DNA from 4 places in the Phyllobacterium ifriqiyense genome. Region 2 is predicted to be linked to each of the others. Evidence: predicted binding sites of a transcription regulator. Region 2 holds the regulator's gene; each other region holds the start of a gene.

Region 1 (7,666 bases), 110 kb from region 2:
TCCAGCGGGGGTGCTGCATCAGCGCCGCGAGAAATGGAATATTATGCTCAATTCCGTCGACGACAAAATTGTCGAGCGCATCGGCCATCGCATCGACAGCTTCCAGCCGTGTCGGTGCCCAGGTGCAAAGCTTTGCCACCATAGGATCATAGAACATCGAAATTTCGGACCCTTCCGTCACGCCCGTATCATTCCGGATGACAGCTTTGCCCACAGGACCCTCCAGCGGCGGACGATACCGCGTCAGCCGCCCGATTGATGGCAGAAAATTACGATATGGATCTTCTGCATAAAGACGGCTTTCAACGGCCCATCCATTGAGCTTCACCTCGTTTTGCTTGATTGCAAGCTTTTCCCCAGCGGCAATGCGGATCATCTGTTCAACCAGATCGATGCCGGTAATCAGCTCAGTTACAGGATGCTCCACCTGCAAGCGTGTATTCATCTCAAGGAAATAAAAGTTGCGGTCCTTGTCTACGATAAATTCGACGGTGCCGGCGCTCTGATAATCAACGGCTTTGGACAGCGCCACAGCCTGTTCGCCCATTGCTTTGCGAGTTGCCTCATCCAAAAATGGTGATGGTGCCTCTTCGACGACCTTCTGGTTGCGCCGTTGTACGGAACATTCCCGTTCGCCAAGATAAATGCAATTGCCAAAGCTATCTGCAAGAACCTGAATTTCGATGTGGCGCGGATCGACAATGAACTTTTCGATGAAGATGCGATCATCTCCGAAGGAATTACGCGCTTCCGAGGTCGCGCGTTCAAATCCGTCGCGCACTTCAGCCTTGTTCCAGGCTATGCGCATGCCCTTACCGCCGCCGCCAGCGGAAGCCTTGATCATGACGGGATAGCCGATTTCTCCGGCGATCCGTTCAGCATGTGCAACGTCAATAATCACATCGGGTGAACCGGGCACAGTGCTGACCTTTGCCTCATTGGCAAATTTTTTCGATTCGATTTTGTCGCCCATCGCGATGATCGCGCGGGGCTTCGGACCAATGAATATAATGCCCTGCTTTTCCAGCTCTTCGCAAAAAGAGGCGCGTTCGGAAAGAAAGCCATAACCGGGATGGACAGCCTCTGCCCCGGTTTCCTTGCAAGCAGCGATAATCTTTTCAGGGACGAGATAGCTTTCGGATGCCGCAGCTGGTCCGATATGCACGGCCTCATCCGCCATCTCAACATGCACAGCATCACGATCAGCGTCAGAATAGACCGCTACTGTTGCAATTCCCATTTTCCGTGCAGACTTGATAACGCGGCACGCAATCTCACCACGATTGGCAATCAGAATTTTTTTAAACACTTAGACCTCCCAACAGATCTTTGTTTCTATTGTGAAACACAACTTTGCTCAACAGCTGTCAATTAATTGTACGCCGGTTCCGTGGTCTCTCGCTTCTTGCCCTCGCGCCAGATCAGATAGGCGCCTGATGCAACGATGATGATGATCCCGACCCATTTAGACGGCGTTGGAAAATCACCGAAAACCAATAAGCCGATGAGAACTGCCATGACAATTTCGAGATATTGGAATGATGCCAGCAGGGAAGCCGGTGCAAGTCGTGAGGCATGTGTGATCAGGAGATGTCCGATTGTGGCTATCAATCCCATCATGAACAGCAAAAACCACGACATGGCATTTCCTGGCATGGCGAATGTCATGTCTTGAATACCCAGAAATGCAGCAGGTATGAGGGCAATCAAAACGGTAATCGTTCCGCCAATCCCGGCATAAAGCTGCATCACAAGCGGCGTATCGACAGTGCCATAGCGGCGATTGAGGATAAGGTAGATTGCAAAGACCGCTGCTGTTCCAAGCGGCAGCAACGATACCCACCCAAACAGCTCCCAGCTTGGCTGTATGACGATCAATGTTCCAATGAAGCCTATTGCCACTGCAACCCGGCGTCGCCAACCAACTTGCTCCTTTAGAATAAGCGCCGACAAGACGGTCAACATCAGTGGCTCAACGAAAAACACCGCCATTGCGTCTGCGAGCGGCATATATTTGACGGCTGCATAAAAGCACAGGCTGCCAATACCCATAAGGAAGCCGCGAAACAGATTTCCCCACAGTTTCACAGGTATCAGGGATTTGAAGCCCGTCATGGGCACAATGATCATCATGGTCAAAATGGTTTGGACAACAAACCTGAAAAGCGTAGCTGTTGCAGGCGGCAGGCTGTCAAAGACCGAAAGCCATTTGGCTATAGCGTCCATCATAGGCAGGAAGAACATGGCGGCAGCCATCGCAGAAACGCCCCGCACCTGTTGTGAGGTCGTATTTTCCATCGCCAATACCTTTCTGAAGAAAGTCCGCTGGTAGGAATTTTGGCATATCTGCTCCACCAGAAAAAGCAATCTCGGCGCCTAAACAATCTCGCGCAATAGCTGCAAAATTTGACTTTTGGGGCCGTAAATGGTGCAACGAGCCCTCCCAAGACTGAAAAAATAAGAAAAACTGGAGAATTCCATGAATTTTCGCTCGAATATCATGACCGAAACGCCTGACATGGACACCATGGGTGGACGGCTGCTACGGGCTCGCGATGCCAAATCCATGAGTGTTTCGCAAGTTGCCGAGCGCATTGGCGTCAAGACCCAGACAATCCTTGCATGGGAGTCGGACCGGTCAGAGCCGCGGGCCAATAGGCTTGTCATGCTTGCCGGGTTTCTCGGTGTTACGCCAACATGGTTGATGCACGGTATTGGTCAGGCCCCTGTGGATACCGCTGAAGATGCGGCGACCATCAATGCCGAAATAAGCATACTCAAGAACCATCATGAAAAACTCGGCAATCGGATTTCCAATCTGGAAGATCGTATAGCAGCGCTCAAAGCAGCGTAAAATATGGGGATTCACCGTTATGTTCAGCGGCGAACCTTGGAACATATGGCGAACGCCCATCGCGTTTAAACCGGAACCATGCAAAGATTAAAAGTGATTCGAAACCATAAAATACTGGCCTGCCATGGATGATACTAACGACCTATTTTCAGCAATCGTGAAGACTGCACGCGAGCGGCAGGAAGCAATAGCACCGGCCCAAAAAACCGAAGCACCTTCACAGGTTGCTGCGGCTTTGCCTGTTACGCCGACCAAGCCAGTTCCGGCTCGCGCTCCTGCGCGTGCCGTTCCGGAAACGAGCGGTAATTATAACGCGTCGGACATTGAGGTTCTCGAAGGTCTGGAGCCGGTTCGGCGTCGCCCCGGCATGTATATCGGTGGCACGGATGAGCGGGCGCTGCATCACCTTTTTGCTGAAGTCATCGACAATTCCATGGATGAGGCCGTTGCCGGTCATGCCAATTTTATTGACATTGATCTGGATGAAAACGGCTATCTGTCAGTAACGGATAATGGTCGTGGTATCCCGGTCGATGCTCACCCGAAGTTCAAGGATAAGTCCGCCCTCGAAGTCATCATGACGACATTGCATGCGGGCGGTAAGTTTGATTCCAAAGTCTATGAAACATCCGGCGGTCTGCATGGTGTCGGTGTATCAGTGGTCAACGCGCTTTCCGACCATCTTGAGGTAGAAGTTGCGCGAAATCGACGCCTTTATCGCCAACGTTTCTCACGCGGCATAGCGCTTGGCCCGCTTGAAGAAGTGGGTGAGGTGCAAAACCGTCGTGGCACGCGCATAACTTTCCATCCGGATGCAGAAATCTTCGGGCAGGAAGCAAAGTTCGATCCCGCGCGCCTGTACAAGATGGCCCGTTCCAAGGCTTATTTGTTTGGCGGCGTTGAGATTCGTTGGAGTTGCGCTCCCTCGCTGCTCGATCCCAAGGATCCGACACCGGACAAAGCAGTTTTCCATTTTCCCGGAGGTCTGAAAGAATATCTGGCTGCTTCGCTGGGCAAGGATTTTCAAGTTACCCGCGAAATGTTTGCCGGTAAGACGGAAAAATCCGGCGGGCATGGATCAATGGAATGGGCGGTTGCCTGGTATGGCGGCGATGGGTTCGTCAACTCCTATTGCAACACCATTCCCACAGGCGAAGGTGGAACTCATGAAGCGGGACTCCGCATCGCCCTCACCCGTGGGTTGAAAGCCTATGCGGAACTGACGAACAACAAGCGGGCATCGATCATCACTACGGACGACGTGATGATTTCATCTGCTGCCATGCTTTCCGTCTTTATTCGCGAACCTGAATTTGTCGGCCAAACCAAGGATAAGCTTGCAACGGTGGAAGCACAGCGCCTTGTTGAAAACGCCATTCGCGACCCGTTCGACCATTGGCTTGCTGCATCGCCGCAAGAAGCATCGAAACTGCTCGATTGGGTGGTGGACCGCGCGGAAGAGCGGGTAAAACGCCGTCAGGAAAAAGAGGTCAACCGTAAATCAGCGGTGAAAAAACTGCGTCTGCCGGGCAAACTGGCTGATTGCAGTCAAACCGGAGCGCTCGGTGCAGAACTCTTTATCGTTGAGGGTGATTCCGCTGGCGGTTCCGCAAAGCAGGCGCGGGATCGTGCGACGCAGGCTGTTCTGCCGTTGCGCGGCAAGATTTTGAATGTTGTCAGCGCCGGCCGGGAAAAAATGACGGCCAACCAGCAGATTAGCGATCTTATACAAGCGCTTGGCTGCGGTACCCGGTCAAAATATCGCGATGAAGATCTGCGCTATGATCGCATCATCATCATGACCGATGCTGACGTTGACGGCGCTCATATCGCATCGCTCTTGATCACATTCTTTTATCAGGAAATGCCCGACCTTATCCGCAATGGCCATTTGTTCCTTGGCGTCCCGCCACTTTACCGCATCGCTCAAGGCGGAACAGTGGCCTATGCGCGCAACGACGCGCATAAGGACGAGTTGATGAAGACGCTTTTCACGGGTCGTGGAAAGATCGAAATCGGCCGGTTCAAGGGACTGGGCGAGATGCGCGCCGATCAGCTCAAAGAAACCACGATGGATCGCAAGAAGCGCACGCTGCTTCGCGTTCAGATTGATGAAGAGTGGGCCAATGAAACGCGCCTTGCAGTCGACGATCTGATGGGAACGCGTCCTGACGCGCGCTTCCGGTTCATTCAGGATCGCGCTGCCTTTGTTGAAGAGCTGGATATTTAGAACAAGGTGGCATGAGCTTCATGCGTAGTTCGCCCTTCGACAAGCTCAGGATTGCTTACCATGAGGAAGGTGGCTGGGCTGCATAGATAGCTATGAGTTAGCAGAACTACTCCCTGCAAACCTCAACCTTCCTCACGGTGAGCTTGTCGAAGCACACAGAACAGTCTTAGCCAAGTCGAATAATCTAACCTATCGATGCTCTAAACGCCGTCCATTGGCGGCGCAGAGGTGAGATTTCTGCGATCTCGGTCGACGCATCGAAACCCTTTGCTTTCAACCGCTTCAAGTAGACCGGCGTCAGCCAAACGGGCAGATAAGCGGGGCGCAAAGATTTCGGCAATCCTTTAGAACCTGCCTGAAATTTGGAAAAATGATCCTCAGCCAGCGCGATCATGGCCGCGACAGCACGCTCGGTCGCTTGCCGGTCAGTGCCATCCAGCAGGACCTGCGAGGTACACCCCACAGCGCTAAGTACATCAGCAGGTATATAAACTTGGCCGCGACGGCGGTGTAACGGCAAACTCCGCAAAAGTCCTGTGATGGCTTGGGCAACACCGGCATGTCCTGCAAGATCGGCATGCTTTGCCGCCTGCTCCGTGTCAAGGATCAGCGATGCAAGCTGGATCATGGCTGAAGCCGTTTCTCCGCAATAACCTTCCAGATCATTTCGGCTCGGCATGGGATCATCGTAAAAGTCAAAAATCCGCGCTTCGCAATAATTGTCGAAAGCCGCATGGGGCAGATTGTATGTTTGAATAGTATCCACAAGGGCGGCGGCAACCGGGTTACCTGCTGCTGCACCATGCTCTGTGCCATTGATCAGATCGCGCCACCATTGCAGCCGCACTTCGCCCGGCAAAGGATCGTGAATCAAATCGCGAATCCGCGCGATTTCGACATTAAACGCGTAAAGAGCCGCTAAAGCGCCCCGCTTGACTTCCGGTGCATATAAGACAGACAGATAGCGATCAGGATCGGCGTCCCGCAGCAACTGGATGCAGTGAGTTTCATTGACATTCATGGGGTGAGATATAGCCGGACCGGAGAATTAATCCACCGCAAACAACGCCGCAGCCACGGCGCGGTTTTCAGCCAAGAGCACATTATAGGTACGCACCGCCGCGCCGGTGCTCATCGGATCGGATGAAATACGGTGCTTGCGCAATATTTCCCGCAACTCTTCCGGCAAACGGCGCAGTTCTGTACCAGTGCCGACCAGCAGGATTTCAATTTCCGCAGATTGTTCGAGAACTAGGGCCAAATCAGTCGCAGTCGGTACGGGCGGTGTTTTTGGCTCCCAGCCATGTATCCCGGAAGGAAGGCACAGGATCGAGCCGCGATGTGACATATCGGCAAACCGAAAACCGCCATTGCCATAAGCGTCAATGGGTGCGCGCCCTGGAAAATGCGCATCCCTAATCTCTATGCCTTTTGCCACTTTTAAATCCTGCTTTCGTCGGTAATTGGCGCAGGATGCTGCTCATCCATGACGTCGCGGCCCTTCAGCCCGAAGAGCATCAATAGCGGGCCAGCAACGAAGATCGAGGAGTATGTCGCAACAATAATGCCCACACCGATGGTCAACGCGAAGGAACGCACGTCATCGCCGCCATAGAGGTAAAGCACAATGAGGGCCAGAAAGGTCGCCAGAGACGTGAGAATGGTACGTGATAGCGTTTGATTAATAGACGCATCCAATATGCTGGACAGCGAAACATTGCTGCCATATTTGCGCAAATTCTCGCGTACCCGATCATAAATGACCACTGTATCGTTCAGCGAATAGCCAACAATCGCCAGCAAGGCGGCAATGCTCCAGAGATTGAATTCCATCTTGAAGACAATGAACATCAAAAGCAGAAGCAGCACATCGTGGATCGTTGCGAGAATAGCACCGAGAGCAAAGTGCCACTCAAATCGGAACCAGACATAGGCAAAGATCAAGACGAGGCAAAGGCCCACAGCCAAAATGCCTGCTTGAGACAATTCCGATGATACGGACGGCCCAATGACGTCTACCCGTGGAAGATTATACTCGTCCTGAAACTCGCCGCGGATTTTGACGCCCACGGTCTGTTCCGCATCTTCGCCCTCGCCCTGACTTCCCACAGTAATCAACGCCCGGTCGTCGGATTTGAAGCGTTCGATCTTCACGTCACCGATATTGAGTTCATCGAGGCGGCTGTAGACGTCATCAAGATCGATTGCACCTTCCGACGATTGCATTTCGACCATCGTTCCACCCTTGAAATCAATGCCGAAATTCATCCCGATGATCAGGAAAAGCGCAATCGCTGCAATGCTTGAAAGGGCGGAAAAGCCCAGCGTCAAACTCCGCAGCTTCATGAAGGCGATCTTGGTATTGTAAGGAACAAGCTTGAGCAGCGCGCCAGGTACTTCTTTTGGCTTGGAGCGTTGCACCCAAACCGAAACAAGCAATCGGGTCAAAGTGAACGTGGTGAACAATGTCGTGACAATGCCGATAGTAACCGTCAGCGCAAATCCATGCACGGGGCCGCTGCCAAGTGTGAAGAGGACCAGAGCTGCGATCAATGTCGTGACATTGGCATCGACAATAGTCG
Region 2 (7,666 bases):
TCGCGGCGGAAGCCGCTGAAAAAGCGCGACATTTGCTCGTGCACCATGGTGTGGCGCGTCACGCGAAAATCAAAATCAGCCTTCTGGCTCTTTGTCGGCAGTTCGCCGTAAAGCAGCAAATAGCAAGCTTCCAGAAAATCGCCATGTTCGGCGAGTTGTTCAATTGGATAGCCGCGATGAAGCAATACACCCTCGTCGCCATCAATATAGGTAATTTGCGACTCGCAAGACGCTGTCGAGGTGAAGCCCGGATCATACGTGAATGCGCCAGTGTTCTTGTATAGAGTCCCAATGTCTACGACATCCGGTCCGATGGTCCCCTTTTTTATGGGTAAAGCGAATGCGTGACCATTGAGATCGATGTTTACGCTGTTCTCAGACATTGCCGTTCCTTTCTTGCTTTGACTTGCGCTGAACCAGCGCAAAAGCACCTTCCTCAAATGAGGTTATTTCCGTGATTTTTGCAGGCAGTGCACCGTACCCGAAAGGCATAATGTTGCAATGCAAAATTCGATGAAAAGCGCCTCACTATTGCGCTTTTAACTGATCCTCTATCCGACCGAGTGATTCATCCCGGCCCAGCACAGCCAATACGTCAAAAACTCCCGGAGACGTTGCCTTTCCCGTCAGTGCGGCACGTAGTGGTTGAGCGATCTTTCCGAGTTTCAGGCCGGTTTTTTCAGCATGAACACGAACAGCCGCATCAAGAGCTTCGGCGGTCCAATCACCAACTGCAGCCAAATCGGGCAATACGCCTCGAAGGACGGTCAAACCTTCCTCATTGAGCAGGGTGGAGGCTTTTTCGTCAAGCGGGAGCGGTCGTTCAGCAAACAGATATTTGGCACTGTCGGCAAGTTCCACAAGTGTCTTGGCGCGCTCTTTCAAGCCGGGCATGGCGGCGAGAAGCTGTGCCCTGGTTGTATCATTCAAGCGGGAAATTATGTCAGCCCCACCTTCGATCTCCGGCAAAACGTCGATCATGGCCTTTACCAGATCGGCATCGCTGGAAATTCGCATATAGTGACCGTTAATCGCCTCGAGTTTCTGGAAATCAAAGCGTGATGCGCCGCGATTAATGTCGGATATTTCGAACCATTCGATCATTTGCGCATCGGACATGATCTCGTCATCGCCGTGGCTCCAGCCTAACCGTACGAGATAGTTCCGCAGAGCTGCTGGCAAATATCCCATGGCGCGATAGGCTTCAACGCCGAGCGCACCGTGGCGCTTGGAGAGTTTTGCACCGTCTGCGCCATGGATGAGCGGGATATGGCCCATGACAGGCACGGCCCAGTCCATTGCGTTATAAATAACAGTTTGCCGTGCCGCATTGGTCAAATGATCATCGCCACGGATAATGTGCGTGACGCCCATATCGTGATCGTCGACGACGACCGCATGCATATAGGTCGGGTTGCCATCCGAGCGAAGGATAATGAAATCATCAAGGTCTTTATTGGGAAAGCGCACATCGCCTTGCACCTGATCGCGCACCAAGGTTTCACCCTCTTGGGGTGCTTTGATACGAATGACGGGCTTCACGCCAGCAGGGGCTTCCTTCGGATCGCGGTCGCGCCAACGGCCATCATAGCGGGGCGGGCGGCCTTCGGCACGGGCCTTTTCACGCATTTCCTCCAGCTCGGCCTGTGATGCATAGCAATAATAGGCTTTGCCTTTGGTAACCAGTTCTTCAGCTACGTCGCGATGGCGCGGAGCACGATCAAATTGGGAGACAACCTCGCCATCCCAATCAAGACCAAGCCATTTCAATCCATCAAGTATGGCGGTTACAGCTGCTTCGGACGAACGCTCGCGATCAGTGTCCTCAATGCGCAATAACATTTTACCGCCCGTATGCTTGGCGTAAAGCCAGTTGAACAGGGCTGTACGAGCGCCGCCAATGTGCAGAAAGCCGGTGGGCGAGGGAGCGAAACGGGTAACGACAGAAGATGACATAGGGTCTCCAGGGCAGTTCGGTCTATTAGTCGAACGTCCAATCGAATTGATTTGGCGTTGATGTACCATAGCGGTGCTGTCGTGCAAGGGCATTGGCAGAAATGGGGATCAATGGCCGAACCGTCAACCGACGAGAAAACGAGCGAAAGACTTTTCTGGTTTCAACCGGAAAGTCTTGGGCAGCCGCTTGTCAAAACATCTGGCACCGGAACGATCGATCATTATGGCGTTGGCTCGAATGGCCGTGTCGCCGTATTCAAACGGTCAGTCGAAGGCAAGCTGCAAGCCATTGCCCATGGAATTCCGGCGGCAATCAACGACGAGATTGCGCGAGGCGCGAAATTCTTGTTTCTGCCGGTGTTCGCTGGAACTGGAGCTATCCTTTATTTCGGCGCAAGCGGAGAGCCAAGACTAAGCCCGATGATCCTGGGAATCACGCTGCTTGTCGGATTTTATCTGCTGGCACACAACAGACCGTCGATAAGGATGGTCTGTCTCGGCTTCATGGCAATCACGGCGGGCATGGTTTGCGCAAAGCTGGAAACCAACAGAGCAGCGACGCCTATGCTTGGGTCTGAAGTGACGACCCGGGTGACGGGGCGTATTTCAGCATTGGCAAAGGATGCAAACGGAGGATGGCGGGTGATCCTTGACGTCATAGGCACCGAACGTCCTTCATTGCGTTATGGACCGGAGCGTATTGCGGTTTCTGCACGTCATTTGCCGCGAGATTTGAGCATTGGCGATGGACTCAAAGCACTGGTCCATCTGCGTCCGCAATCGGGCCCGGTTCGGCCAGCCAATTACGATTTTGCCTTTAACAATTATTATCGCGGCATTGGAGCCAACGGCTTTTTGCTGGGCCTGCCTCAAAAAGCCAATGTCGCGCCAAAGGCCGGAATAGCAGCAGCGGCATTCCTGACAATTAGCAATATTCGCCAGCAACTCACCCATCGCATATTGAAAAGCATTAAAGGGGAGCCGGGCGATATTGCGACATCGCTGGTGACAGGGCAGCGCGACGGCATAAGCGAGGAGACCAACAATGCCATGCGCCGCAGCGGCTTGTCACATATTTTGTCCATATCCGGCTTCCATATGGCATTGGTGGCTGCAATCAGCATAGGTTCGCTGCGCGCTGTATTCGCATTCTTTCCAAGTGCATCGGCCCGCTATCCCGTCAAGAAACTCGCGGCTGTCATCGCCCTGTTTGACTCGGCATTCTATCTTCTGCTTTCAGGCGCCGATGTTGCCGCACAACGCAGCTTTGTGATGCTGGCAGTTATGTTGCTTGCAATGACCGTGGATCGCGCGGCGATATCGATGCGTAATCTCGCAATTGCCGCCTCAATTACAATCGCGGTTTCACCACATGAAATTCTCGGACCAAGTTTCCAGATGTCCTATTCAGCAACTGCTGCCCTTATAGCTTTCTATAGCTGGTGGTCACGCTACCATTTGAGGCGAGGCCTACGAAAACAGACAAGTGCCAAGGCCGGCATATGGCTGTTTCCATCGAAAGCAACGGCCTATATTGGCGGCATTGCCATGACCTCGCTGGTCGCTGGCGGAGCCAGCTCGATCTTTGCTGCCTATCATTTCAATAATACCGCTCCTTTTGGCCTTGTCGGGAATGCCTTGGCGCTGCCAATTGTCTCAATTCTCGTGATGCCCTTCGCAGTGCTTGGCCTGCTCGCCATGCCTTTTGACCTCGATTGGCTTCCGTTTAAAATCATGGGATGGGGCATCGAGATTGTTATCGCCATAGCAAAAGCCGTGGCGTCGCATTCACCAAGTGGAAATCTTGGGCTGATGTCCGAAACTTCGCTTATTCTTATGGCGATAGGGCTTTTGCTTCTTCTATTTCTTTCAACGTGGTTGCGCCTGCTTGCCTTGCCATTGGTAGCATTGGCAATTGGTTTGACGGGACGGGCATCCTATCCTGCGATTGTGGTCTCAGAAGACGGAAAACTGGTCGCGTTAAGAACGGACGACGACCATCTGGCGATCAATAAACAAGCGGGCAGCGCCTTCAGCCTCGATAATTGGCAGTTGGGGTATAGGGCCGGGCAGATCATTAAGCCGGCAATGAAAGGCGATGTTGCAAGCGGCGCTCAATTCGAATGTGCCGATAAGCTTTGCACTGCCCGGGAGCCAGGAGGATTAATCGTTGCCTATACCGATGATGCAACAAGAACGGCAGATGCATGCCTAGAAGGGGATATCATCATTTTGGCTTTTGCCGCGAAGGCTCCAAATTGTCCAAATGCTGGAAAATTGTTACTTTCATCGCAAATGCTGGCGCTCAAAGGCGCTGCGGAGATCAGGTTTGATGCTCCACAATCTGACTCTGTCAAAGCCGATTCCACACCAGTTGGCACCGATTTGGCAAAACAAGAGCTTTCTCAACGCCTGAATTCGGTTGATATAAAGTATGCGATTGGCACGCCCAATCGCCCTTGGAATAATTACCGCATCTATTCCCGCGCCGCGCGCAATCTTGAAGAGCGGCAACTATCCAAGAAACCACCGGATACAAGCAATAAAATGTAGTTCGGCGTTTATGGTAGTCCCAAACATTTTTCGCTAGCTGCTATTCTGTGGCTGTTCGAATGGAGCCTACGAACAAAAGCACACCGTCCAGCGAAGTATAAACGCCATCAATATCTGCGTATCAGACCGACCAGCTTGCCCTGTACCTGAACGCGGTCCGGTCCAAAGATGCGGGTTTCATAGGCGGGGTTTGCTGCTTCGAGAGCAATGGATGCACCTTTTCGGCGAAAACGCTTCAAGGTTGCTTCTTCATCATCCACGAGTGCCACAACGATTTCACCGGGGCTCGCGGTATCTCCGCGCTTGATAACAACAGTGTCGCCATCAAAAATACCCGCTTCGATCATGGAGTCACCTTTGACCTCAAGCGCATAATGCTCACCGCTGCCGATCATATCGGGCGGGAGATTGAGCATGTGAGTCTGGTTTTGAATTGCAGCGATCGGCACACCGGCAGCGATACGTCCCATAACAGGAATGCTGATCATGTTGGCAGCAACAATATCGGCAGTGCTTGCTTGCGGGCGAGGCGGCGCAACATTTCGTCCCAAACTGCCTTCAATAACGCTCGGAGAAAATTTGCGTTGCGCGTTCAGACCCGGCGCAATCGAGTCGGGCAGGCGAAGCACTTCCAGCGCCCGTGCCCTATTTGCTAGCCGACGAATAAATCCTCGCTCCTCCAGTGCGGTAATCAGGCGATGAATGCCGGATTTGGATGCGAGATCAAGTGCATCCTTCATTTCATCAAAAGAAGGGGGAATGCCCGTTTCCTTCAACCGTTCATGTATGAAGAGCAGAAGTTCATGTTGTTTGCGCGTCAGCATAGGGGCGATCCTTAAGTGTGGAATCGGAAAAACAAAACCAGAACAAACACTATATGTTCCAGTTGTGTTCCACAAGGATTAATATCTGGTATAAACCAGCCCTATATGCCCAATTACTCTGAAAATCAGATGGAATGACGCAAAATATGGGCCTATCCGCTTATCGGAGGACCGCTCGACTGGCGCACTGTGAGTTCTACGGGCCATAATTCATGAATATTGTCCACGGGTTCGCCATCAAGGACGCGCACGAGCATTTCAGCGATTCTCGTGGCGGCGGAGCGCATTGATGATCGCGTGGTGGTCATGGATGGAACCATGTTGCTGGCATTGAGATATGGAAAGACATCGTCATGGGTGATGAGCGATACTTGTTTGCCCAACTGATAACCCTTGTTGCGAACTGCACGTGACACACCCAAAGCGGTCATCATTGATCCTGCAATGATTGCTGTCGGTTGCGGAGTGCATGAAAGCAGCCGTTGCGTTTCACGAAAGCCGATTTCATCAGAGAAGTAGTCGTGTACGATGAAGCGCGGGTCGATTTCGACGCCGCGTTCGCTTAGCGCTTGGCGATATCCAAGCTCGCGATGCTCAGAGAACGTAAACCCTCTTAACCCGTCAATCATGGCTATATGCCGATGTCCAAGGTCGAGGAGGTGGCTTGCGGCCTGATAGAATGCGCCCTGATTGTCGATATCCAGCCAGGCATGGGGCCTGTCTATGTTCGTACGGCCATGCAGAACAAAGGGAAAGTTTGCATCGATCAGCATGGATACGCGCTCATCGACCAAAACAGGCCCGGAGACGATGATCGCATCAACCCGTTTGCTCGAAATCAGGCGCTTATAAACCGAAATCTCGTCATTATCGACAATGGGACTGAGCAGAAAATCAATCTCGTCCCGGGAAAGGCGCTCCGCCAAACCGGCAAGAAATTCCGCGGTATGAGGCCCAAATCGCTGGCTGGAATCTGCGGGGATAACCAGACCGATAGCACCGACACGGCCCATGGCTAGACGTCGGGCATTTGCATTTGCGCTATAGCCAAATTTCAATGCCGCTTTATTGACGCGCTCGCGCGTAGCCTCATTCACTTCCGGATAACCGTTCAGCGCGCGGCTAACGGTCGTCTGGGAGAGGTTGAGCTTTTCAGCGAGTTCTTTCAGCTTCATGCCGGACGGTCCAAAACTGTATTCCTATCTGCGTCGTTAGATGTCTTTGCCTTCGTAATATAATCATACTTCAAAGCGCTTTAAATGATCTGCACAATTTTATTTGCCTGATTAATGGCGTTCATAAACTATTTATTGACATTCGTTTTGCGTTTTGACACCTTTTATCCAAAGCGCTTTGGATAGGTTAATTTCACTATCTGATGTGCTTGAGGAGGATCGTCAATTGGGGATTGAGTGCCGTCCGGCATGGGTTGATCCATTAAATATTTCTGGGAGGATTTATGAAAAAGAGTTCAGTTTTGGCGGGCATCCTGCTTACAGCGCTGTTGTCTTCAGGTGCCTATGCAGCCAATCTTTCTATTGTTTACAGCTCGACCGGCAATGAAAATGCCGAGTTGCGCAAGCAGCTTGACCGCTTTGAAAAAGAAACGGGCAACAAGGTTTCCATTGTGGCGATGCCATCAAGCAGTTCTGACAATTTCGGTCAGTATCGCCTTTGGCTTGCAGCCGGAAACTCGGATATCGATGTCTATAAGACCGATGTGGTTTGGGCGCCTCAGCTATCAGAGCAATTTCTCGATTTGACCGAAGCGGCAAAAGGCGTGGTCGACCAGCATTTCCCGTCGATCATTGAAAGCCAGACAGTGGACGGCAAATTGGTTGCCCTGCCATTATACACAGATGCGCCAGCACTTTATTATCGCAAGGATCTGCTCGAAAAGTACAAGAAGCCGGTCCCCAAGACATGGGATGAAATGGCTGCGACCGCCAAGGAAGTGCAGGATGGCGAGCGCCAAGCCGGAAACAAGGGAATGTTCGGATTTGTGTTTCAGGGAAATGCCTATGAGGGTTTAACCTGTAATGCATTGGAATGGATAAAATCATCCGGCGGCGGCCAGATTGTTGAGGCTGACGGTACGATCTCGGTCAATAATCCGGAGGCGGTTGCTGCGATTGATCGTGCCAAAGGTTGGATAGACACCATATCGCCAAAGGGTGCGCTGGCCTATAAGGAAGAAGAGTCCCGCGGGGTCTGGCAGACAGGCAATTCCGTCTTCATGAGGAATTGGCCTTACGCTTATTCATTGAGCCAAGGCGCTGACAGCGCCGTCAAAGGTAAGTTCGATGTTGCGCCGCTGCCCGTGGGAAAAGAGG
Region 3 (7,666 bases), 1.9 Mb from region 2:
TTGTGAGGAGTTTCACTTTTCCGTCCATCAATGGCACGACAACGTAGTCATGGCCATGACGGTGCCAGCCGGTATTATCCCCAACCTCAAACCGATATTCGGTTACAATGACTTTTTCATTATCGATGAAAACGGTTGCTTTGGCTGACCCGGTCATTCTTCCTCCCGCACGTGCTTTGAAAATTATTTGTCGAGAGAATCCAGTTTGCGCTGCATCGCTGCGATCTGCTCTTTTAGTTCATTCAACCCGGATGTATCGGCCGGTTTCTCAGTGGCGGAACTTTCGTCCGCCTCAACCGCATTCGTGGACTTGTTGAGCGGAAACGGGGTGAACATCTTCATCGCGTGCTGCAGCATCTCAGTGTTCCGGCGCACCTGCTCCTCGACCAGTTTAATCGGCGTGCTGACATTCATCATATCAATCGGCGACTTGCCAAAAGCGGCTGTCAGCTGTTCCCGCATGCGCTCCTGTTCCTTGGCAAAGGCAGACATGGATTGTTCGAGGAAAGTTGGAAGTACGACCTGCATCTGGTCGCCATAGTATGCAATCAGCTGGCGAAGAAAAGGGATGGGAAGCATGTTCTGCCCATCCTTGTTTTCCAATTCAAAAATGATCTGGGTCAGGACGGAATGAGTAATGTCTTCACCTGTCTTAGCGTCTTGCACCGTGAAATCCTCATTACGCTTAACCATGCCAGCCAGGTCCTCAAGCGTCACGTAAGTGCTTGTGCCGGTGTTGTAGAGACGTCGATTAGCGTATTTCTTGATGATGATTTCGCCGGTCTTCGCTGCCATTACTTAACTCCCCAAGCATATCCCATTGCCGAACTCACGCGCCAGCTTGACGGTAGAAATAAAGGATAGGGGCAAAGCGCATCATTTCAAAGTGTTTTGTGCACTGCATACAACCGGTTACACCCAAACTTATGCTGCACTGCGGGAAGGATAAATCTACTTCTAGCTGGATTGGGCCTTGTCAAATGTACGAAGGGAGGGAATTCTGTTCGGCAGAAGTATTTTGAATTGAGCATTAAAAAATGAGGAAACGTTTATGACCCAATCCATCGTTATCGCCAGTGCAGCGCGCACCCCGGTAGGCTCTTTCAATGGTGCATTTGCCAATGTGCCCGCGCATGAGCTGGGGGCAGCGGTTATCAAAGAGGTGCTCAGCCGCGCTGGGGTTGATGGTGCAGACGTGGATGAAGTGATCATGGGTCAGGTTCTTGGCGCGGGCGAAGGGCAAAATCCGGCGCGGCAGGCTGCGATGGAAGCAGGAATCCCGCAGGAGGCTACAGCTTGGGGGTTGAACCAGCTTTGTGGCTCCGGTTTGCGGGCTGTCGCCTTGGGCATGCAGCAAATCGCCACCGGCGATGCCAACATCATTGTCGCTGGCGGACAGGAATCCATGTCGATGGCACCCCATTGCGCCCATTTGCGCGGAGGCGTCAAAATGGGCGACTTCAAGATGATCGACACCATGATCAAGGACGGTTTGACTGATGCGTTTCATGGCTATCACATGGGCATTACTGCGGAAAACATCGCCCGGAAATGGCAGTTGACGCGGGAGGAGCAGGATAATTTCGCCTTGGCCTCTCAACACAAGGCTGAGGCTGCGCAAAAAGCCGGACGATTCAAGGATGAAATCGTGCCCTTCACCATCAAGACCCGCAAGGGCGATGTGGTCGTTGCCGATGATGAGTATATTCGTCACGGCGCAACGCTGGAGTCGCTGTCGAAGTTGCGCCCGGCCTTCGATAAAGAGGGAACAGTCACCGCCGGTAATGCATCGGGGCTGAATGATGGCGCCGCGGCTGTTGTCCTCATGAGCGAGGACGAGGCAAAGCGCCGTGGCATCACGCCATTGGCGCGCATTGTTTCTTGGGCAACGGCAGGTGTTGATCCGGCCATTATGGGAACAGGGCCAATTCCGGCCTCACGCAAAGCACTGGAAAAGGCTGGCTGGAAGGCAGAAGACCTTGATCTTGTAGAAGCAAACGAAGCCTTTGCGGCCCAAGCCTGCGCGGTCAATAAGGATCTGGGTTTCAACCCGGATATCGTCAACGTCAATGGTGGGGCGATCGCTATAGGCCATCCAATTGGTGCCTCCGGTGCGCGCGTGTTGAATACATTGCTTTTTGAATTGAAGCGGCGCAACGGGACCAAGGGTCTTGCCACACTTTGCATTGGCGGCGGTATGGGCGTCGCTCTCTGCGTCGAACGCATCAAGGAATAAACCAAATTTTGCCGGCTCTGCGCTTAGCGGGGTCGGCGTTTCTGCGGTGCGTCGTGCACTTCACACTTGTGATTTATTGACTGCATTTACGAGAGATTATTTCAGGGAGGGGAAACATGACAAAAACAGCTATCGTAACCGGTGGTACGCGCGGTATTGGTGCCGCAATCAGCATCGCTTTGAAAGATGCAGGCTACAAAGTCGCAGCAAGCTATGCAGGCAATGATGAAGCGGCAAAAAAATTCAGTGATGAAACCGGTATAGCGACCTATAAATGGGATGTATCGAGTTACGAAGAATGTACAGCCGGTATTGCCAAGGTGGAGGCCGATCTGGGACCCATTTCGGTGCTCGTAAATAACGCCGGTATCACGCGCGACGCTATGTTTCACAAGCTCACACCAGGGCAGTGGACGGATGTCATCAATACCAATCTGAATGGCCTGTTTAATATGACTCATCCGCTCTGGACGGGGATGAGAGACCGCAAATTTGGACGCATCATCAACATATCGTCGATCAACGGGCAAAAGGGTCAGGCTGGACAGGTCAATTATTCGGCTGCCAAGGCGGGCGATATAGGATTTACAAAGGCACTGGCACAAGAGGGTGCACGGGCTGGCATTACTGTCAATGCGATCTGTCCCGGTTACATCGGAACGGAAATGGTGCGTGCAATTGATGAAAAGGTTTTAAACGAGCGCATCATCCCGCAGATTCCGGTCGGTCGTCTTGGCGAGCCTGAAGAGGTGGCGCGCTGTGTCGTTTTCCTGGCCTCAGACGAATCCGGTTTCATAACCGGCTCAACGCTCTCAGCCAATGGCGGACAATATCTGAGCTAAGACCGTTTTTACTGCAGGCGCTCTGCCGGCTGGAGAATCCAGTCGGCAGAGGTGCTTGACTCTTGGTAAAAACTGATAATTCGCGGCGATGCGCAAAAGTTAATTTTTTTGCGCGATGTGGGCTTCCAACAAGTTGAGTGATTCAGCATGTAGTGATTATGCTTGGAAAAAATCTATATATCGCCGTGAACAAATCAGGAATATGAGCCTAAAGCTGATTCGTAGCCGATTCGTTCTGCTCGCGTTCTATTTCTTAACGGTATATTCCGTGAATCGATTAATGATTGTTTATCTGGATTGAGCCACTTACGTTCTGTAGATGCTGAGAATGCTGTTTGGATGAACGCCAAACTTTGGTTTGCTCATTTGGGCGGTACTGGATTGTAGTTGATGAACCTTATGCCCAAGACCGAACTGCCTCTCACACTGACTGGCCGCGATGTTACGGCAGTTTTGGGGCCTACAAACACTGGCAAGACTCATCTTGCGATTGAGCGCCTGCTCGCGCACCGATCCGGTATGATCGGTTTGCCGCTGCGGCTTTTGGCGCGCGAGGTTTATAATCGTGTCGTGGAGCGAGCAGGCATTGCCAATGTCGCGCTGATTACCGGCGAAGAAAAAATCAGTCCGCCTGGCGCCCGTTATTCAGTTTGCACCGTAGAGGCCATGCCGCGCCATACGGATATGGATTTTGTTGCCATTGACGAAGTTCAGCTTGCCAACGATCTTGAGCGTGGCCACATTTTCACGGATCGCATTCTGCATCTCCGCGGGCGTCAGGAAACAATCCTCCTGGGCGCTGCAACGATGCGTGGCATTCTGGAGAAGCTTTTGCCGGGCATATCCGTGGTTACACGGCCAAGATTGTCCAATCTCGCCTATTCCGGTTCGAAAAAGATTACCCGCCTGCCACCGCGCACGGCGATTGTGGCTTTCGCGGCGGAAGAAGTCTATTCAATCGCGGAATTGATCCGGCGGCAGAATGGTGGCGCTGCGGTGGTCATGGGAACGCTAAGCCCACGAACGAGAAACAAGCAGGTGGAGCTTTATCAGTCCGGGGATGTGGACTATCTGGTGGCAACCGATGCCATTGGTATGGGGCTCAATCTCGACGTGGACCACGTTGCGTTTGCACAGGACCGGAAATTTGATGGATATCAGTTCCGCGATCTTTCACCGGCAGAAATCGGTCAGATAGCCGGGCGAGCCGGGCGCCATTTGCGTGACGGAACATTTGGCGTGACGGGCCATGTGTCAGGTTTCTCCGAAGCGCTTGTTCAACGTGTTGAATCCCATGCTTTCGATGCAGTGAAGATTTTGCAGTGGCGGAGTGCTCATTTTGACTATTCCAGCCTCGATGCGCTGAAGCGCTCCATTGACACTCCGGCACCGATTGATGGTCTGACCAGAGCTCTTCCGGCGGTTGACCAGCAAGCTTTGGAGTTTCTTTCGCGTGATCCCGATATTGCTCCACTCGCAAATACGCCCGAACGTGTAGCACTTTTATGGGACGCCTGCGCCTTGCCGGATTATCGCAAGATTGCACCGGCGCAACACGCTGACATCATTGCGTCCGTATATACTGATCTTGTTGAAAAAGGTCATGTGAACGAAAATTATATGGCAGAAGAGGTTCGGCGGGCTGATTCCATTGATGGCGATATCGACGCTCTTTCGCGGCGTATAGCCCAGATCAGAACGTGGACATTTGTGTCTCATCGACCCGGTTGGCTGGCAGATCAGGCACATTGGCAAGAAAAGACGCGTGAAATTGAGGACAGATTATCCGATGCACTGCATGAACGGTTGACGAAACGCTTCGTAGACCGCAGGACAAGCGTGCTTATGAGGCGCCTGAGAGAGAATACAATGCTAGAAGCCGAAATTAGCCCTGCCGGGGACGTTGTTGTCGAGGGGCACCATGTTGGACGATTAGACGGGTTCCGTTTCACTGCGGATGCTCAAGATGATGGAGCGGACGCCAAGGCGATCAAAGCTGCAGCGCAAAAAGCGCTGGCGGCAGAGTTCGAAAATCGCGCTGAGCGGTTTTCGGCATCCGCCAATGGCGATTTTGCTTTGGCGTCAGATGGGACGCTGCGCTGGATCGGTGCGACTATTGCTTCCGTTGTATCCGGAGAGCAAGCGCTCAAGCCGCGCGCCGTATTGCTGGCTGATGAGCAGCTCACTGGCCCGGCTCGCGACAAGGTTGCCGCGCGGGTTGATCGCTTTCTCAACCACCATATAGTCACGGTGTTAAAGCCGCTTGTTGATCTTGCCAATGCGGATGCGCTGGTTGGAATCACGAAAGGTCTTGCCTTCCGGCTGGTCGAAAACTTCGGTGTTTTGCAGCGCCGGGATGTTGCAGAAGAAGTTCGCGGGTTGGATCAGGACTCCCGAGCAGCCTTGCGCCGTCTCGGCGTGCGCTTCGGCGCGTATCATGTATTCTTGCCGGCTCTGCTGAAACCGGCTCCCGCTGGTCTCTTGACGCTGCTCTGGGCGCTCAAAGAAGATGCCAAGGACCGTCCCGGGTATGGCGACGTCGTTCAGGTATTGTCCGCAGGCAGAACCTCTGTGGTGACCGATGCAAGCTTTGATCCCGCATTCTATCGTCTGGCAGGATATAGATTGCTTGGTCGCAGAGCTGTCCGCATCGACATCCTTGAACGTCTGGCGGATCTCATCCGTCCTGCGCTGGCCTGGAAGCCCGGCACGGGCACTCGTCCCGATGGCGCCTATGACGGATCACGCTTTCTGGTAATCCCAGCCATGATGTCGATCCTCGGTGCAACTGCCGATGATATGGAGGAGATCCTCAAAAATCTTGGCTATCGTCAGGAAGCCGTTGAACCTGCGATTGTTGCTGCCAAATTGGCGGAGCTAGAAGCGGTCGCAAGTGCTGCACCAACGAAAGACACTGCAGTGCCTGCTGCAGAACCGGTTGGTCCAGGGTTTGCAAATGCACCAGTGGTGCAAGCTGTAGCCAAACCATCCCAGCCGACTGCTGAAACAGCAACGCCAGCGGTGCCGGAAGAAGCACCAAAGCCAATTCTCTTGTGGCGTCAGGCACGTTTCGATAATCGCAATAATCGTGGAAATCACGAGAAACGCGATCATCAGCGTGGTGGGCAAGCACGGAACGGCCAATCTGAGCAGAGAGCTGCCCAGCCCAACCGCCCGGCTGCGCCGCAGAATGAACGTGGTGAACGCAAGGAACATTCCCGGGGCAAAGGCAAGCCCGCAGGCAATGAGCGCTTTAAACAGGATGGCGCGAAACATGGCGGAAAACCACAGGGACAACATAAGGCTCCAACCAAGCGTCCCGAGCGTGAGGAACGTCCAGTTAAAATCGACATGGACTCGCCTTTTGCCAAGCTGCTCGCTTTGAAGGAACAAATGAAAAAATAAAATGATGGCAGAGGCCGATAACGAAGGAAAGAAAGGACGGCGCATTGATAAATGGCTGTTCTTTGCGCGGGTGGTAAAATCCCGCTCCCTTGCGGCCAAGCTGGTATCCAGCGGGAATGTCCGTCTAAACAAAGTGAAAATTGATCAGCCATCGCAGAATGTCAAAGTAAGCGATGTGCTGACAATTTCCTTGGACCGTCGTGTCCTGGTTTATGAAGTTGTTGCGGGTGGAGAAAGGCGCGGGCCAGCTGAAGAGGCGAAGAAACTCTACAGGGATCTGTCTCCGCCGCCCATGCCGAAAGAAATTAGCCGTCTGGACGCTTTGCCAAAGCGTGATGCCGGCAGCGGCCGACCAACAAAAAGGGAGCGCCGGCAAGTTGATCGTTTGATGCACGACAAAAACGATGATTCCAACTCATAATGTCGCCGACGTTTAATCGAAATAAATTTGCTCGATTTTGACCTAAGTAGAGTACACTATACCGATAATACACCATTCGCCGGGAATGAATTGCTTGTTTGCGCTTGTTGAAGGTGCGAACAATGCGATCAAAGGCTCGCCGGTAAACCAACGCCCGCGTTCTGGTGCCGCAGTCTTGTTCTTACCTCTTGTCAGTTTGGCAGCAAACCGTTACCTCACGATTGTACCCCGCTGATCGTGGTGTCTTCTGGAGCCAGTAAATGACTTATGTTGTGACCGACAATTGCATCCGCTGCAAATATATGGATTGCGTTGAGGTCTGTCCGGTCGACTGTTTTTATGAAGGTGAAAACATGCTCGTCATTCACCCGGACGAATGTATTGACTGCGGTGTTTGTGAACCTGAATGTCCAGCGGAAGCCATCAAGCCGGACACTGAGCCAGGTTTGGACAGCTGGTTGCAGCTGAATGCCGAGTATTCCGAGAAGTGGCCGAATATCTCTACAAAGGGCGACGCCCCGTCGGATGCCAAGGAAATGGACGGTGTGGCAGGCAAATTCGAGAAATTCTTTTCTCCGGAGCCTGGCGAAGGCGATTAATAGCCTAGGAATCAGACTTGGCTAAACTGGAGTTGGTGCAATAAGCAAGGCTTTGAGCCCCATTTTTTGAGCAATTGCAGCAAAAATTTGATTCTACGCGGTTTTCATGTTATGGTGCTGAAATATGTTGATCATTGGACGTCAATTTCGTGGCGCTAAAGTA
Region 4 (7,666 bases), 2.7 Mb from region 2:
GGTTTCTATACCCGTAGCCAGTAGGCCTTCCCGATTAAACCCCGCAGCGATTGTGGCATAGGCATCAACGGGAAGTTCGGTCACGACGATAGATGTGCCCTTGGCTGGGTCTTCGAAACCGCTGAAACTGGAAGATGGTACCAAACCGGCTGGCGGAACCAAGCCAATACCTGATCCACTTGGAAAAACCGCTTCTTGCGCAAATCCGGGTTGGGCGATCACCAACAAAACAAACAAGAGGCCGAAGACCCGTCCAACAAACTGCATTTATCAAATCCTGTTTTATTAACGCACAAATAGTAAGCACAGAACGATCCGGCAAGCGATTGGTTTCGCAAGTCCGGTCGACCATTCGTACAGCTGCGTTGAATTGCTCTCAGCTCAAATTCTTCTTGAAAAACTCAACCGTGCGGCTCCATGCAAGATCGGCAGTCTTCTTGTCGTAGCGCGCAGCAGAGGTGTCGTTGTTAAAAGCATGGTTCGCACCTTCATAGACATGAATCTCAAAGGTCTTTCCATTGGCTTCAAGCGCTTTCCTGTAATCCTCAATTCCGGCATTAATCCGTGAATCGAGACCCGCATATTGCAAAAGCAGGGGGGCTTTGATCTTTGCCACGTCTTCCGATTTCGGCTGACGACCATAATAGGCTACGCCTGCCCCAAGCTGTGGCGCATTGACAGCAAGATCGTTGACCATGCCACCTCCCCAGCAGAAACCAACAGCGCCAACCTTGCCATTCGATGATTTGATTTTGGCAAGATAGTCCAGAGAGGCGACGCCCTCTGCAATCGCGGTTTTTGAATCGAGCGCGCTTATCATGCCACGGGCTTTTTCCTCGTCCTCGGGCGTCCCGCCCGCTGATGACAGAAGATCCGGCGCCATTGCCACAAAACCTTCAAGGGCCATACGCCGGGCAACGTCGCGAATATGGCCGTTTAACCCGCGATTCTCGTGGATGACGACAACTGCTGGAAGCTTACCAGACGCATCGGCAGGAACAGCCAGATAGCCTTGATATCGCCGGAAGGCCCTGCAAATACGAGATCTTTGGTGAAGAGCCGTTTGTCTTCTGGTGCGATGATTGCAGCCTGAGCAGAATTTGCTGCGAGCATGGGAGCAATAACTGCCGCAGCAGCGCCCGAACCTGCAAGCTTTGTGAGCTTGTCCATGAAAGAGCGGCGGTCGAGCGTCAGGTGAGTATACTCATCAAACGCGTCGACCATCGCCTGGGTAATATTCGGATGCTTTGTTGGTTCGCTCATTTTACAATCCTTTTAGAGGAAATGAGCCGCCCTCCTCCAATCAAGTCCTGACACGATGCGACAGGATGCCGGTAGAAAGAGCAACACCAAGTCCCGTGATAATTGCTGCCGCAATTTCCCAGACACCGAGCGCCTCGTCAAGGAAGATGGAGCCACCCACAGCAGCAAGCACCGGAGTGAGCGCGCTGAACGCGGCAGCTTGACTGCCACCAAGCGAACGAACGGCTATTCCGTAGGCAAGCATAGCAGCCAGCCCGGAGAGCACACCCTGGCTCAAAAACTGCAAGCCGATTTCAGACAGCGGTACATCCATGATCGTTGTGCCGAAAAAAGCAGCCAGCACCAGATGGATGATGAATGACCAGACAGCAATCAAAGCGCCACCCTGTAGAGCAGTCAGACCTGAACGCTTGAAAGCGTGGGTATAACCAGCCCATAGCAATGCGCCGAATGGCAGAAACACAAAGCTTACCCATGAAATCTGATGGCTGCCGATGGCTAGCGTCAGCAGAATGGCAAGCCCGGCAACAATGGCAGCAAGGCCAAGCCAGCGTGCGGCATCCGGGCGTTCGCCGAACAGGACAACCCCGATCAGTGCGGCTGCAAGGGGCATTGAACCGCCGAGCAGCACGCCTACGGCGGCGGCGGGCGTCGAATGAATGGCGAAGGTGGTGATCTGGAAGAACAATACGCCCGCGCCACAAACCATGATTGCGAGCAACGCCAAGGGAACATTGCGGGGCAGCAAGCCCGTCTTCAGCCAGACCGGCGCCAGCACCAGCGCGGGAAGACCGTAACGAATGAGCCCAAGATCGATAGTACCAAGATGCGTACCGCCGGAATGGCGGGTGGCAATGATCCACGTTGCCCAGATGAAGACCGTAACCAGAGCGCCGGCATAACCGGGAGCCAGAGAGGCGGATTTGTTGATTTCGGGTGAGATCGCAACCATTGAAATATCCTTTCAGATTAGTCTGAATGCGTTTCCATGGGAGCAATATAGAGCGAATGTCTCTGGCATGTCCTTGCAAGTTGATGCCACTTAACCTATGATTTCAGCTACTTTCGATAAGATTCAACCTTGTTAAAGGCAGAATATGCCAAATCTTGATAAATTCGATATTGGTATTCTTGAGGCACTGCAAGGCGATGCGCGGGCCACAAATGTCGAGATTGCAGAAAAGGTGAATCTGTCACCTTCTCCTTGCCTGCGGCGCATCCGAAATCTGGAAAAGTCCGGCGTCATTCGAGGTTACCGCGCCGATATTGATCGCAAGGAAGTCGGGCTTGGACTGACCGTCTTCGTGGAAATAAAGGTGGGACAGCACAGCAAGGCAAACTCCGAACTTCAGCAAGCGGCTTTGATCGCCATGCCGGAAGTGACCGGCGCGTTCCTTATTTCAGGAACCGCGGATTTTCTTGCTGAGGTGGTGGTGGAAGACCTTTCCGCCTATGAGCGGTTTCTTACGGAAAAACTGCTGGTCCTGCCCGGCATATCGGACATTCGCTCAAACTTTGCCATTCGCACAATCAAGACCAACAGTCCCTTGAAACTACCGCAGCGCTGAATCAGGATTCGCAGAAGGTAATCCGATTGCTGAACGGGTCAGTAACGGTGACTTCTCGTCCCCAGGGTGCTTCTTCAAGACCAGGTTTCATGAAACGGTAGTCTTGGGAATGCAGTTCCTTATGGAAAGCCTCAATGCCTGTCATGCGGACATAGACCCGCGCGCCGGGGCTGGCATCACCTGAATGCTCGCTAAGATGCAGTGTCAGATCGGAACGTGATACCTGACAATAAAGCGGAAAATTGTCTCCAAACCGATGCTCCCAATCGAGCGTGAAGCCAAGAAAATCGAGATAGAATTCCCGGGCTTTAGAAACATCAAAGATACGGAGGATGGGATTGGCAGGTCCGAACGAGATACCTTCTTTCGGGGCTGGTTCATCGGCAATTTTGGCCGCAAGCACATTCCAACTATCGAAACCGAAACCGGCTGCGACGAGTTCAAGCCCCTCACCGTGAGAAATTTTGATATTCTTTTCGTCCAGAGCGTTGCGCAGCGATTTGGCAATAGCCTTGGCGTCATTGAAAGTACGCATAATCATTCCTTCGTCGTCGGTGAATCTGGAAAGTCAGTGCTCGCATTGCCGACCAGTTCACCTTTCAAAGGATGAAGCCAAGCTTATTTATTCGATACATTCACCGTAACCCGAAGGCCGCGAGCGGCTGGCTGTATCAGCCGCTTGCAGCAATATTCCTGCTTCGGATTACCGTCAATCTTATTTTGGCAGAGTATAGGCGATGACATAATCCCCCGGCTTTGTGCCGACCGAACCATGGCCACCCGCAACAATGACCACATATTGCTTGCCATCATCCAAGGAGAAGGTCATCGGCGTTGACTGGCCACCGGCAGGAAGGCGAGCCTCCCAAAGCTGCTTGCCATCAGTCACGTTATAGGCGCGCAGATAATCATCAACCGCGGCCCCGAGAAACGCAACGCCACCGGCTGTGATGATCGGACCGCCAATGCCCGGCACCCCAACCTTGAATGGCAATGGCACTGGCGAGGAATCCCGCACAGTGCCATTGCGGTGCTTCCAAGCGATCTTGCCCGTGCGCAGATCGGCACCGGCGACATAGCCCCATGGCGGCGACTGGCAAGGCAGGCCAAGCGGTGAAACAAATGGACCCATCACCACCGCGTAAGGAGCGCCCTCATTGCGGTTAAGCCCCTGCTCGCTACCCTTGGTGCCAACTCCGGGCGGAGGCACATCGGCGCGTGGCACAAGACGCGAGGTAAAGGCAAGATATGTCGGCATGCCGAACATGATCTGCCGTTCCGGGTCAACTGCGACGCCGCCCCAGTTGAACACGCCAAAATTACCCGGATAGACGAGTGATCCTTGCAATGATGGCGGAGTATAGCGCCCTTCATAGCGCAATTTCAGGAATTCGATCCGGCAGACGAGCTGGTCGAACATGGACACGCCCCACATATCCTTGCCCGTCAAAGGTGGCGGCGAGAATGTCAGGTCCGAAATCGGCTGCGTTGGAGAGGTAAAGTCACCCTCGATAGCGCCTGTCGGCGCGGGAATTTCCTTGATCGGAATGATCGGCTCGCCCGTACGGCGGTCGAGAACATAGAGATCGCCCTGCTTGGTTGGTCCTACCAGTCCCGGCACTGTGCCATTGACCGTATTGATATCAACTAGCGTTGGTTGTGCAGGAACATCCATGTCCCAAAGATCATGATGGACAGTCTGGCGCACCCAGCGCATCTGACCGGTATTAAGATCAAGCGCAACGATTGAGGACGAGAATTTCTCCACATTTGCGGAGCGCCCAGCACCAAGCTGGTCAGGTGTCTGATTTCCAAGAGGTACATAGATCAGACCAAGCTTTTCATCGGCACTGGAAACAGACCAGCTATTGGGAGAATTATGCGTGTAGGTCTGTCCATCCGGCAAAGGTGTCGTTACATCCGGATTGCCGGAATCCCAGTTCCACACAAGCGCGCCAGTATTGATATCGAAAGCGCGGATGACACCGGACTGTTCCTTCGTCGAATAATTATCATTGACCGCGCCACCGATTATGATCTTTCCCGCCGCAACAACGGGCGGCGATGTGGAATAGTAATAGCCTGCGGGGTTATAGGGCATGCCTTTTTCAAGATGCAGCGTGCCTTTGTCAGCAAAGGACGAGCAAATCTGGCCATTGGCCGCATCAAGCGCAATCAAACGCGCGTCGGACGTCGGCAGATAGACGCGTTCGGCACAAGGCTGGCCTGGCGTGGCAGCAGGATCGGCATAATAGGAAACACCGCGGCAGGTCTGGTGCTGACGATCGGGATTCATGCCGGAATTGGAATCAAACTTCCACTTTTCCTTGCCTGTTGCCGCATCAAGCGCGATGGCCCAATTGTGCGGCGTGCAGATAAAAAGTGTATCGCGAACCTTGAGCGGCGTGACCTGATAAGTGGTCTCGCCAACATCCTCCGGCAACTTGACGTCGCCAGTCTGATAGGTCCAGGCGACTTGCAGCTTGTCAACGTTTTCGGTGGTGATCTGCTTCAACGGTGAATAACGCTGACCATAGGGCGTACGCCCATATTGGTGCCAATCGCCCTCCGGCATATTGCCGCCCAGATCGACAGTATCCGAGACAATTTCCCTGCTTAATTCACCCGTAATTTGCAAAGGATCCTGGGTCATCGAATAGCCTGCAACAACCAGCGCCACAACAACAGCAACGGACAACGACAGAGCCGGAACAGCGGAGGAAGAACCAGCACCGCTTGCAGATGAACTCAAGCCCCGCCTGATCCATGGTGTAAGCAGCCACAGGCCAAGGATCATGATGACGCCGCCGCGTGGCGCAAGCTGCCACCAGTCGAAGCCGATTTCCCAAATGGCCCAGCCAAGCGTTCCTACCACCAGCAGAGCATAAAGCAGCAGAGCGGATGACCGCCTACGGAAGAGCAGAAAAGCAACCACAAGGAACGCAAGCGCAGCAATGATATAATACCAACTGCCGCCCAGGACAGCGAGCCATACACCGCCGACGCCAAGAGCCGCGCCAATGAGAAGGAAAACGAGTGCCGTGAGAGTGATTGCCATGAGGAAAGTCCCTTTCCGATCTCAATCAAAACCAGATGATCCTGACATGAGGCGACGAATGTTGCCATCGGCTGTCAAAACCTTGAAGTCACGAGTCATTAATCAAAATGGGTAGGCTCATAAATCGAGTGACGCAATATCCTGACTTGATATTTCAACCGCCCACTTCAATTGAAAGTGGGGGGCTAATTGCAATTGTTCTCTTTTTGTATCGCATTTTTCTGGTTTTTCGGTACCGAATCACTACATTGGGTTCAAATGTCTGGATTACCTGACGATATTCCTTTTTTCGACGAACCTGATGCGCCCCGCCAGCCTTCGGGCATAGCTGCACGCGCCATGCAGGCGCGTAGTGCGCCACCTTATCTCAATGGTCTCAATCCTGAACAGCGACTGGCGGTTGAAACCACCGAGGGACCCGTACTCGTTCTGGCTGGTGCTGGCACTGGCAAAACACGGGTTCTGACTTCCCGTATTGCGCATATCCTTTCGCTCGGCAAAGCTTGGCCAAGCCAGATACTCGCCGTCACCTTCACTAATAAAGCAGCACGCGAGATGAAGGAGCGCATTGGCGTTCTCGTCGGCGGTGCTGTCGAAGGCATGCCATGGCTCGGCACGTTCCACTCCATCGGCGTCAAACTATTGCGCCGCCATGCGGAACTCGTGGGGTTGCGCTCCGATTTCACCATTCTGGATACGGATGATGTCATAAGGCTGATCAAGCAGATCATTCAGGCGGAAGGGCTGGACGACAAGCGCTGGCCCGCCAAGCAATTTGCCTTGATGATTGATGGCTGGAAAAACAAAGGCCTTGGACCGTCTGAAATTGCCGAAGGCGATGCCCGGTCATTTGCCAATGGCAAGGGCCGCGAACTTTATACTGCCTATCAGAACCGCCTCAAGACATTGAACGCTTGTGATTTCGGCGATTTGCTGTGTCACCCGATCCGCATGTTCCGCGCCTATCCCGATATCCTCAAGGAATATCACGCCAAGTTCCGCTATATCCTCGTCGACGAGTATCAGGACACCAATACCGCCCAATATATGTGGCTGCGCCTGATTGCACAGGGATCGAAGAATGTCTGTTGCGTTGGCGACGACGACCAATCGATCTATGGCTGGCGCGGGGCAGAGGTAGACAATATTCTTCGCTTCGAAAAGGATTTCCCGGGCGCAGTCGTGATCCGGTTGGAGCGCAATTATCGCTCTACCGCGCATATTCTTGGCACCGCATCACATCTCATTTCCCATAATGAGGGACGGCTTGGCAAAACGCTTTTCACCGATGCCCCAAACCCGGAAGATGCCAAGGTCAATGTGCATGCCGGCTGGGATTCCGAGGAAGAGGCTCGGGCAGTCGGCGAAGAGATCGAACAAGCGCAGCGCAAAGGCCACAATCTCAATGATATTGCCATTCTTGTGCGCGCTTCCTTTCAGATGCGCGAGTTTGAAGACCGCTTTGTCACGCTAGGTCTGAATTACCGCGTTGTCGGTGGTCCACGCTTTTACGAGCGCATGGAAATACGCGATGCACTGGCCTATTTCCGCGTTGTTGCGCAGGGTTCCGACGATCTGGCGCTGGAGCGCATTATCAATAATCCCAAGCGCGGACTTGGCGAAGCTGCAATCCGGCAGGTGCATGATTATGCCCGCGCCAAGGACATCGGCATGCTTGATGCAGCCGCAGATCTTGTTGAAACTGAGGAGTTGAAGCCCAAACCGCGCTCGGCTTTACGCGAAGTGGTGGAAAATTTCCGGCGTTGGCAGTCGCAAA

What was found. The regulator LexA, encoded in region 2, represses DNA repair genes until DNA is damaged. The targets are predictions, from matches to a motif close to TGTTCNNNNTGTGTTCNG.
Region 1: the regulator LexA is predicted to act here: its motif matches at 2,892-2,909, upstream of parE (DNA topoisomerase IV subunit B).
Region 3: the regulator LexA is predicted to act here: its motif matches at 3,264-3,281, upstream of QFZ34_RS11470 (helicase-related protein).
Region 4: the regulator LexA is predicted to act here: its motif matches at 6,086-6,103, upstream of QFZ34_RS07420 (ATP-dependent helicase).

Annotation. Positions count from the first base shown of each region.
Region 1 covers NZ_JAUSZT010000003.1:2,854,688-2,862,353, forward strand. The annotation lists gene QFZ34_RS21580 (acetyl-CoA carboxylase biotin carboxylase subunit) at 1-1,309, opposite strand, end outside; gene QFZ34_RS21585 (DMT family transporter) at 1,372-2,298, opposite strand; gene QFZ34_RS21590 (helix-turn-helix domain-containing protein) at 2,480-2,854, shown strand; gene parE (DNA topoisomerase IV subunit B) at 2,979-5,084, shown strand; gene QFZ34_RS21600 (phytoene/squalene synthase family protein) at 5,269-6,105, opposite strand; gene QFZ34_RS21605 (Mth938-like domain-containing protein) at 6,133-6,522, opposite strand; gene secD (protein translocase subunit SecD) at 6,525-7,666, opposite strand, start outside.
Region 2 covers NZ_JAUSZT010000003.1:2,742,800-2,750,465, reverse strand. The annotation lists gene gltA (citrate synthase) at 1-383, opposite strand, end outside; gene gltX (glutamate--tRNA ligase) at 529-1,956, opposite strand; gene QFZ34_RS21095 (ComEC/Rec2 family competence protein) at 2,068-4,509, shown strand; gene lexA (transcriptional repressor LexA) at 4,617-5,333, opposite strand; gene QFZ34_RS21085 (substrate-binding domain-containing protein) at 5,486-6,508, opposite strand; gene QFZ34_RS21080 (ABC transporter substrate-binding protein) at 6,793-7,666, shown strand, end outside.
Region 3 covers NZ_JAUSZT010000003.1:797,849-805,514, reverse strand. The annotation lists gene QFZ34_RS11490 (cupin domain-containing protein) at 1-157, opposite strand, end outside; gene phaR (polyhydroxyalkanoate synthesis repressor PhaR) at 184-795, opposite strand; gene QFZ34_RS11480 (acetyl-CoA C-acetyltransferase) at 1,052-2,236, shown strand; gene QFZ34_RS11475 (beta-ketoacyl-ACP reductase) at 2,353-3,078, shown strand; gene QFZ34_RS11470 (helicase-related protein) at 3,469-6,483, shown strand; gene QFZ34_RS11465 (RNA-binding S4 domain-containing protein) at 6,488-6,904, shown strand; gene fdxA (ferredoxin FdxA) at 7,165-7,503, shown strand.
Region 4 covers NZ_JAUSZT010000003.1:12,197-19,862, forward strand. The annotation lists gene QFZ34_RS07390 (hypothetical protein) at 1-267, opposite strand, end outside; partial or broken gene QFZ34_RS07395 (dienelactone hydrolase family protein) at 377-1,263, opposite strand; gene QFZ34_RS07400 (DMT family transporter) at 1,304-2,215, opposite strand; gene QFZ34_RS07405 (Lrp/AsnC family transcriptional regulator) at 2,361-2,831, shown strand; gene QFZ34_RS07410 (glyoxalase superfamily protein) at 2,833-3,366, opposite strand; gene QFZ34_RS07415 (glucose/quinate/shikimate family membrane-bound PQQ-dependent dehydrogenase) at 3,547-5,889, opposite strand; gene QFZ34_RS07420 (ATP-dependent helicase) at 6,148-7,666, shown strand, end outside.